2 regions of the Synechococcus sp. CBW1006 genome follow, and region 2 is predicted to be linked to the other one. Evidence: riboswitches for the same ligand, from Rfam matches in the RefSeq annotation. Region 2 holds a riboswitch; the other holds the start of a gene.

Region 1 (4,372 bases), 690 kb from region 2:
GAGCATCGGCGTGGTGCCGATGGGCGTCATCAGCATTGGCGTGGTGGGGATGGGTGTGCTGAACGCCTGTGTGGTGGGAATGGGCGTGCTGGTGGCGGGAGTGAATGTGATGGGGGTCTGGTGGGCAGGCCTGGAAGGCATGGGCCCGCAGCGCCTGGGGGCTCCTGCCGGTGCCCTGCATCAGCACCACCACGGCTCCGATAGCCAGTTGCCGGCCAACCTGTTGGCTTACCCCACCCGAGAGGAGGCCCTGGAGCAAGCCCGCAAACTCGGCTGCAGCAGCGTCCATGCCATGGGCTCCCTCTGGATGCCCTGCTCCCAGCACCCGCAGTAGGGGAAGTCCTCGGTGACCGTCAGCCGATTGAGGATGGAAGGCAACGGCCTGAGATCAATGGCGCGAACCACCTGGCCATGGGCCTGGCTGGCCGGGGTCGCCCTGGCCCTGGTGCCGATGTCTGTCTGGGCCCATGCCGATGCACACCCCGGTGGTGGTTTCGTGGCCGGCTTGCTTCACCCCATCTCGGGCCTCGATCACGTGGTGGCGATGGTGGCCGTGGGCCTCTGGGGTGCGGTGCTCGGCCCACCGGCCCTGTGGGTGCTGCCGGTGGCCTTCCCGATGGTGATGGCCCTAGGGGGCTGCTCGGTCTACTGGGCATTCCGATTCCGGGGGTGGAGATCGGCATCGCCGTCTCGGGTCTGGTGATGGGGCTGATGGTGCTTTTCGAGCTCCGACCGCCCCTGTGGCTGGCGGCGCTGATCGTTTCCGCCTTCGCGGTGTTTCACGGCCATGCCCATGGCGAGGAACTGCCGGCCGGCAGCAACGCCCTGCTCTACAGCCTGGCCTTTGTGATCGCCACGGGGCTGCTGCATCTGCTCGGGATCCTGCTGGGAGAAACGCGCCGCTGGCCCGGTGGTCGGCGCTTTGTGCAAGGGGCCGGTGGGGTGGTGGCGCTGGTGGGGCTGTGGTTCCTGGAGCAGGCCCTCACGTGATCGCGCTCCTCGCCCATCTCACCCCCACCGGCTTCGGGCCCTGGGGTGATGGCATGGCGCGGCTGCTTCTGGAGCCCACCGAGCTGCTGCTGGTGATCGCCCTGGTGCTGCTGGGCGTGCAGGCCCGCCAGCCCTGCAGCGATCGCCTGCCCTTGCTGCTGCCGCTGGCCTGGCTGCTGGGGGGCCTGATCGGCCTGCGCCTGCCATCGCCCCTGCTGCTGGCCGTCGTCTGCACAGGCCTGTTGGCGGCCCTGGGTTTGCTGGTGGCCCTCGGTCTGCGGCTGCGGCAGGCGCAGCTGCTGCCCCTCGCTGCTGGCCTGGCGGGGCTGTTCGCCCTGGTCGCGGGATCGGCCCTGGCCGGTCATTCAGGAGCGCTGGCGGCCCTGCTGGGGGAGACCGTGGCGATCGCGGTGTTGAGCCTGCTGCTTGCGCAGGCTCTGGCACCGCCGCATCCGCGCTGGCTGGCGATCGGCCTGCGGGTGGGCGGCAGCTGGATCACCGCCGCCTCGTTGCTGATGTTCGGTTGGCTGGTCCGCCACCCACAGTGATGCCTCTGCAGCCAGCCGGACCCACAATGGAGATCACGGTTCCAGTGGGTCACTCCCTGGAGGCAACGAGGAAAGTCCGGTGGGGCGCAGGGTTCTCCTGAGCCGAGTCCGGCGCTGTCCCGCAGCTGTGATGGGGGCCATGGCCCTCTCAGCCAGAACGCTCGCCGTGTTGAGCCCCTTCTTCGCCGGCGCGGACCGGATTCCATCATGACCCTTTCTGCTTCTGCCCGATCTCTGGCCCTGTTTGGCGCGGCCTCAGCACTGGCATTGCTGCTGGATCAGCCCGCCCAGGCCCATGGCATCGCCCACGGCGGCATCGCCGCCGGCTTCCTGCACCCGATCAGCGGTGTCGATCACCTGCTGCTGCTGGTCGGCGTCGGGGCCGCCGCCTCCTGCATTTCTGCGCAGCTGCTGCTCTGGGCTCTGGCTGGGGCGATCGGCGGTGGTGTGTTTGGAGCGATGGGCGGCACCCTGCCGGCCCAGGAATTCCTCGCAGCTCTGGCGATTACGGCGGTGGCCGTGCTGGTGCTGCGCAGTCTCCGCTCGCAGCAGAGCCCCCAGCTGGGGGCCTGCGCCGCCCTGGTGGCCGCAGCGGTGGCGGTACACGCCATGCTGCACGGCCTGGAAGCTCCGGCCGACGGCTCCGCCCTGCTCTGGTGGCTGGGGGCCTTCAGTGGCTCAGTGCTGGTGAGCGGCGGCAGCTTCCTGGCGCTGCGGCGTCTGCCCTTGGCCTGGACCCGTGGCGTGTGCGTGCTGCTGGCTGTCTGCGGCGGGGTGGCAGCCCTGGGGCCGATCGGCTTGCTGATGCGCTGATCGGAAAGGCGGGTTGGTTCACCAGCTGGAGGGGGACGAGGATCACCATCCCCTGGATCCCCCTTCCCTGGCTGCGCTCTCCTCGCCCCTGAAGATCCGCCCCTATGCGGCGGCCGACTGGCCTGGGGTGTGGGCCCTGCTGGAGCCGGTGTTCCGCGCTGGTGAAACCTTCCCCCACGACCCAGGCATCACAGAAGAAGAGGCCCAGGTGGCGTGGGTCGGGCAGAGCAAGGCGGTGATGGTGGCGGTGGATGTGGCCGGGGCCGTGCTGGGCACGTACTACCTCCGGCCCAACTCCCTGCGCCTCGGCGCCCATGTCGCCAACGCGGGCTACGTGGTGTCGGTGCACTGCCGCCGCCAGGGAATCGGCAGCCGCCTCTGCCAGCACTCCCTGCAGCTGGCTCGGCGGCTGGGGTTCCGGGCGATGCAGTTCAACCTGGTGGTGAGCACCAACAGCGCCGGCATCCGTTGCTGGCGGCGCAACGGCTTTCAGCTGGTGGGAACCCTGCCAGGGGCGTTTCGCCACAAGCAGTTGGGTTACGTCGATGCCTTGGTGATGTTCCAGGGGCTGGTCGAGGGGCCGAAGCCATGAAGGTGGTGCCTCTGCGGCACCCATTCATCTGATGGGTCTCCGAAGCCGTCAGGCCCAGCTCGGCGCCGAGGGCCGCATCGGTAGGCGCGGGGCCTGGATCCAGGGCCAGGCGCAGCAGCACCACCAGATCCTGCGGACGCAGCACAAGCTGGGGATTGGAGGGTGAGCGGGCCAAGGCCTCAGGGGCTATGTGGCATTCGCAAATAGCGAATCAAGCGCCCCCAGGCCCGCTGGGCTTCCTCGCTGTCTCAGGCTTCCGAAGCCGCCGGCGGCAACAGCCGCTCGATTGCCTCCGGGGGCACCCCTACCTGCTGGGCGATCAGCAGCACCAGTTGCTCCAGCCGATCGAGTCGTTGCTCGAAGACCTGCAGCTCTGCGGAAGCTGCCTTGGTCCCCGGCTTGCCCGCACCGGCACCGCTCTTGCTGCCCTTGGCGGCCTTGACGGGGAGGGCGCTGCGCAGGGGCGGTCCATCGGGGTGACTGAGCAGGGATTCCACCTGTTTCGACACCGGGCCCCTGCTGAGGCCCTTGATACCCCGCTGTTTGCACAACTCCCAGAGCACCTTGATCGAGAGACGCTCCAGCTCCTCCCGACTGGCAGGGGCGTCCCCTTCCAGCACCGGTGGTGGCTGGCTGGTGGCCTGGGGTGTGTCGCCCAGCTCCTGCTGCAGCCCGCGGTAGAGGCGGGCGTCAGACTGGGCCAGGTCCCGCAACGTGGCCCGCAGGGTGTCAGTGAGTTGTCCCATCAGCCTTGGCCTCCCGGACCTGCTGGACCGCTGCGCTGTCCACGATCTCCACCTTGGCGAGTGGGGTCGGCTCCGGCTGATTCACGGGGCCGTTGTGGCCATTGCCTCCAAGGCTCGGTGGGGGTAGATCCTTGGTCTTCTCGATGAACTCCTGGCGCTTCTGATCCAGTTGCACCACCCGCTCCTTGGTGTGGGTCCAGCGGTTGATGAAGCGGATCACCGCCTGCACCAGGCCACCGAGAAAGGAACCGCCTTGAAAGTTCTTGCGGCCGAGCTTGTAGCGGCCGAATTCATTGACGATGTCATCACCCGCATCTTCCAGATCTCCGGCAATCGCCGTGACGATTTCCAGCATCTGATAGATGTCGCTGCGCACGGAAGCTTCCCGGGCAGCGAGATCCAGCAAGTTCTGCCTGAGCGTGGCGGTTTCATCGCGCGCCTTGATCGAGCGGCTTCTGTACTGCCCGCGGCTGATCATCAAGCTCTTATAGGAGTTGCGCAGCTCGAGGTAGACGCTGTTGAGATCCTCCCGGCTCAGGGGCTCGGGATCAGGCGGAAAATCAGAGGTGGGGGGTAGGGAAACCATACGGCTGGCCAGTCAGGGTCAATCCTGCCTCCTGCGGCACCCAGCCCCAAAGCGAATCAGGCTGCAGAACTATGCGCATGCTGCATAATCCTGGCGT
Region 2 (4,372 bases):
GCTGCAGGTGGGTGAGCGCCGCTACGACTTCCAGCACGACGGATCCGGCAGCGTGCGCATGCGCCAGGACCAGGCCGCTGGAGGCTGGCGCGAGGTGGAGAGCACCTGGAGCGCCGATGCTTCCCTCTGCTGGGATGGACTCTGCGCCCGAGGTGATATCCCCCTCGACTGAATCACCGTCAAGGTGCAGGGGCAGAGTCGAGTGCATCGAGCAGGCAGACCTTGCAGGCCTCCGCGTCGAGACCCAGCCCCAGGGCCACCAGTTCAAGCCCAGGCTCGCCGGCCAGCTGGCTGGAGGGGGCGGTTTCGTACCAGCACTCCAGACGCGGACCCACGGCCTGAATCTGCAGGGGGCGTGGACGGCCCTGATGCCACAACCAACCCTTGAGCCGGATCAGCCCCTGGCGCTGGATCAGCTCAGCGATGGCTGGCTCCACCTGCTGACGCGACCAGTCGCCGGCCAGGCGCAACACCGCCGATCCCATCGCCACGTGGGCGTGGTCGTGGTGTTGATCGTGGTCGTCGGGATGGTGGTCGTGGTCGTCGTCGAGGTGCTCGCCGTGCTGATGAGCGTCAGCCTCGTCTGGCCGGCGGAGCTGCAGCACCAGCTCCGGGCTGATGTCACCCCGCTGCATCGGCAGAACGGCCGTGGCGCTGCGCAGGTGTGGATGGAGCTGCTGGCGCAGGCGATCGAGATCGTCTGGGCTGATGCGATCGGCTCGGCTGATCAGCACCAGATCCGCCGCCTCGAGCTGGTCTTCGAACAGGTCCTCGATCGCCGTGGCGTGATCCAGGCTCGGATCCGCCAGGCGTTGCGCCTCCAGCACAGCCGGATCCGCCACCACATGGCCAGCCGCCAGCGCTTCACCATCCACCACGGTGACCACGGCATGGACCCGCGTGCGGGTGCGGATCTCAGGCCAGCGGAAGGCATCCACCAACGGAGCCGGCAGGGCGAGGCCACTGGTTTCGACGACGATGCCGTCGAGCTGGTCCGAGCGCTCCAGCAGCCGCGTCATGGTGGGCAGGAAGTCGTCCTGCACGGTGCAGCAGAGGCAGCCGTTGGTCAGTTCCACCAACCGGCCTTCGGCTTCCTCTTCCGGGCAGAAGCCGCAATCGCGCAGCAGCGATCCATCGATGCCCACATCACCGAATTCGTTAACGAGAACGGCGAGACGCTGACCGCTGTTCAGAAGCAGATGGCGCAGCAGGGTGGTCTTGCCGGCGCCAAGAAAGCCGGTCACCACCGTGACTGGAAGGCGGGAATTCAAGGGGGCCATGGTTGGGTTCAGCCCACCAGGCTCGACCAGGCCCAGGCGCCACCGCAGCCGATCAGCCCGGCCGCAATCAGGCGCTGGCGGGTCGGGGTGAGGCTGGCAGCGGCACGGCGCATCGCCCAGAGCGACACCAGCAGCAGAGCCATCTGACTGAGCATCAGGCCGATCAGATAGCTGCCGGTCGGACCGGCCGTCCAACCCAGAACGGCATCACTCAGCACGTAGCCATGCAAGGCAAAGGCAGGCACCAGAACCCATCGGGGCAGCCTGTCGAGCAGAACCAGGCCCACCAGGGTGAGGGTGAACGCCACGGCTGCTTCGGCTCCGGGCAGGTTGGGCAAGGCCAGCCCCAGAGCACTGCCACCCAGACCGGTGGCCAGCAGGGCCACCATCCAGGTGGCACGCTGCTGCAGCCCCACCAGCGACAGGGCCAGCAGGAAGAGCAGATGGTCGGGACCCAGAAGCGGATGGGCCAGGCCGCTGATCAGTCCATGGATCGGCGTGGGCTTCAGCCCCATCAGCTCCATGGCATGGTGCGCCTGTGCCGGCCCCGACAGCAACAGACCAGCCAGCAGAAGGATCGGCAGGCCACAGAGCGGCAGGAGACTGGAGCGAAGACGTCGGACTGGGGCAACAGATTCCGGGGACTGTGGCGTGCGAAGCCAGAGGGGGCCGGAGCCCTCCTGGGAACCAGGGAAAGACATGCAGGGGTCCGGTCCGCGCCGGGATCTAGAGAGCAACCGGTGGGCGTTCTGGCTGGGCTCCAGGACTGGAGCCATCACAGCTGCGGGACAGCGCCGGATTTTCACCGGACTTTCCCCGTTACCTCCGGAGGCTGTTCCCCTCCGAAACCGGAGCTCGAATCTATGCGGTCAGACAAGCAGCGGGCTTTGCAGCGGTCGCCATGGCAATCCAACGCATCAAGGGATTCGTCTCACCTGGGCTTGGTCGGCTTCGGTCTGGTTGGCCGTAGCTCGACTGGCCTCGGCTTGGTTTGCTCAGCGGCAACCCAGGCTTTCGGCTGTGCTGACGCCTGTGACTGGATTGGAGCCGCTGGCTCGCTTGCAGAGGGCCTTCTGTTCGGTCAGATCGAGCACCGCATCGCTGAAATCGGCGCCGCTGATCTCGGCATCGCGGAAGCGGCTCTGCATCAGCATGGCGTTGCGCAGCCGGGCGTCCCGGAGATCGGCACCATCAAACCGACTGGCGTAGGCCACCACATCGCCCAGGTCGGCCCCCTGCAGATTGGCGCCGCGCAGGTTGCTGGAATTGAACACGGCACCCCGCAGATCGGTGTCGCTGAGGTCGTAGCCCTGCAGCTCGGCCTTGAGAAATTCCTGCTGCTTCAGGTCGCGGCCGTGCATGTCCGGTTGCAGGTCCTGGACGGACCGTTGGCCGCGCAGCTCCGGCGCCGTGATCGCCCCAGCTGGAAGGGCTCCGCCGAGCCAGGCGGGTCCGGCGAGCAGCACGGACGTGCTCAGCAGCAGAGCGAGTGGGGCCTTCCTGCTGAGCATCCAGCCGCCACAACGGGCCAGGAACCGCAGACAACGGCGGAGCATCACGGCGCGGGTACGGTGGCCCTTCAAGTTATGCCAAGGGGTTCGCCAGCGCGAGCACCCCTGGCAACGGCCTCCTGTTCATGAGCATGTCCCTGCGGGTGGTGGTGCCACCCCATCCCCTGATCGGCCACTGGCTCACGTTGCTGCGCGATGCCCAGACCCCGCCCGCCCTCTTTGCCACCGGCATGGCCGAGCTGGGACGCTGGCTCACCTACGAAGCCCTGCGCGACTGGTTGCCCCATCAGCGGGTGACCGTCCAGACCGACCTGGCCTCGACCGAAGGCACGGTGGTGGATGCCTCGGTGCCGGTGCTGGTGGTGCCGATGCTGCGGGGCGGGCTGGGGCTCTGGCAGGGAGGCCAGACCGTGCTGCCCGTCGCCACGGTGGCCCATGTGGCGGTGCAACCCACCGGCTCCGGCGATCTGTTCTGGGCACTCGACGCCCTGCCCGCGGTGATCGCTTCCCGGGTGGGGGTGCTGGTCTACGCCCCGGAAATCGGCGATGGGCGCGACCTGATCGCCGTGCTGCAGCGCCTGCAGCAGCGGGGCGTGGAGGGCCAGCGGCTGCGGGTGATCTCAACCCTGGCGGCCCGTCCCGGTCTGAGTGCCATCGCTGAAGCTTTCCCGGATCTCACCGTCTATTGCGCCTGCATCGACGCTGAGCTGGATCCGGCCGGCAGGCTCTCACCGGGAATCGGCGACGTTGTCCTTCGCTTGTTCGGCAGTCTCGGGGCTGCTGCCTAGGCTCAGGTTCGTCGCTCCCGTACCGGAAGAGCCCATGTCCACCTCTCGCCGTTCCTCGGGTCCGGATGCAGGCGGCAACCCTGGCTATGGCAGAAGCAGTCTGGTGCTCAGCGCCTTCGCCGGTGCGGCACTGGGGGCGGCAGGACTGGGCTGGTGGCTGCTCAATCAAGCGGATCGCCGCCGCCAGCGACTGCGGCAGGAGCGACTGCTGCGCCTCTCACGCCTGCAGGGCGCTGGAGCCGGGGACAGCGGATCTTCGGATGAGGGCCTGACCTCCAGACCAGCCGATGGCAGCCCCAGCGAGGCCCAGTTGCACGACAAGGTGCAGCAGCTCAACCAGGCCATTGAAGATGTGCGGCGACAGCTCGAAAGCCTCACCACCAACGGTAATCGTGCTGTGAATCGGGCTTCCAACGGAGACAGCTGAGCCGGATCGGTAGGTTGCTCTCACAGCCAGTTCCGCTCGCCCGCCATGCTCCGCTCCGCTGCCATCACCCAGGGCATCCAGCGTTCACCCAACCGGGCCATGTTGCGGGCCGTTGGTTTTGGAGACGGCGACTTCAACAAACCGATCATCGGCATCGCCAACGGCTACAGCACGATCACGCCCTGCAATCTGGGGCTGAACGATCTCACCCGTTGCGCCGAGCAGGCTGCCCATGCCGCCGGGGCCATGCCCCAGACCTTCGGCACGATCACGGTGAGCGATGGCATCTCGATGGGTACCGAGGGGATGAAATATTCCCTGGTCAGCCGGGAGGTGATCGCCGATTCGATCGAAACCGCCTGCAAC

The links. Region 2 has a riboswitch for cobalamin ahead of H8F26_RS15440 (HupE/UreJ family protein). Riboswitches for the same ligand answer to the same signal wherever they lie in the genome.
Region 1: linked by a shared signal. The riboswitch ahead of H8F26_RS11975 (HupE/UreJ family protein) and the one ahead of H8F26_RS15440 (HupE/UreJ family protein) in region 2 are both predicted to bind cobalamin.

What each region holds. Positions count from the first base shown of each region.
Region 1 is NZ_CP060396.1:2,475,468-2,479,839, reverse strand. It holds gene H8F26_RS11990 (hypothetical protein) at 1-334, shown strand, start outside; partial or broken gene H8F26_RS20175 (HupE/UreJ family protein) at 368-990, shown strand; gene H8F26_RS11980 (phosphoglycerate kinase) at 987-1,538, shown strand; cobalamin riboswitch at 1,558-1,722, shown strand; gene H8F26_RS11975 (HupE/UreJ family protein) at 1,746-2,351, shown strand; gene H8F26_RS11970 (GNAT family N-acetyltransferase) at 2,365-2,943, shown strand; gene H8F26_RS19915 (hypothetical protein) at 2,975-3,109, shown strand; gene H8F26_RS11965 (hypothetical protein) at 3,192-3,689, opposite strand; gene H8F26_RS11960 (hypothetical protein) at 3,673-4,275, opposite strand.
Region 2 is NZ_CP060396.1:3,162,185-3,166,556, reverse strand. It holds gene H8F26_RS15450 (hypothetical protein) at 1-172, shown strand, start outside; gene cobW (cobalamin biosynthesis protein CobW) at 180-1,280, opposite strand; gene H8F26_RS15440 (HupE/UreJ family protein) at 1,289-1,837, opposite strand; cobalamin riboswitch at 2,002-2,148, opposite strand; gene H8F26_RS15435 (pentapeptide repeat-containing protein) at 2,276-2,791, opposite strand; gene upp (uracil phosphoribosyltransferase) at 2,917-3,579, shown strand; gene H8F26_RS15425 (hypothetical protein) at 3,614-4,006, shown strand; gene ilvD (dihydroxy-acid dehydratase) at 4,052-4,372, shown strand, end outside.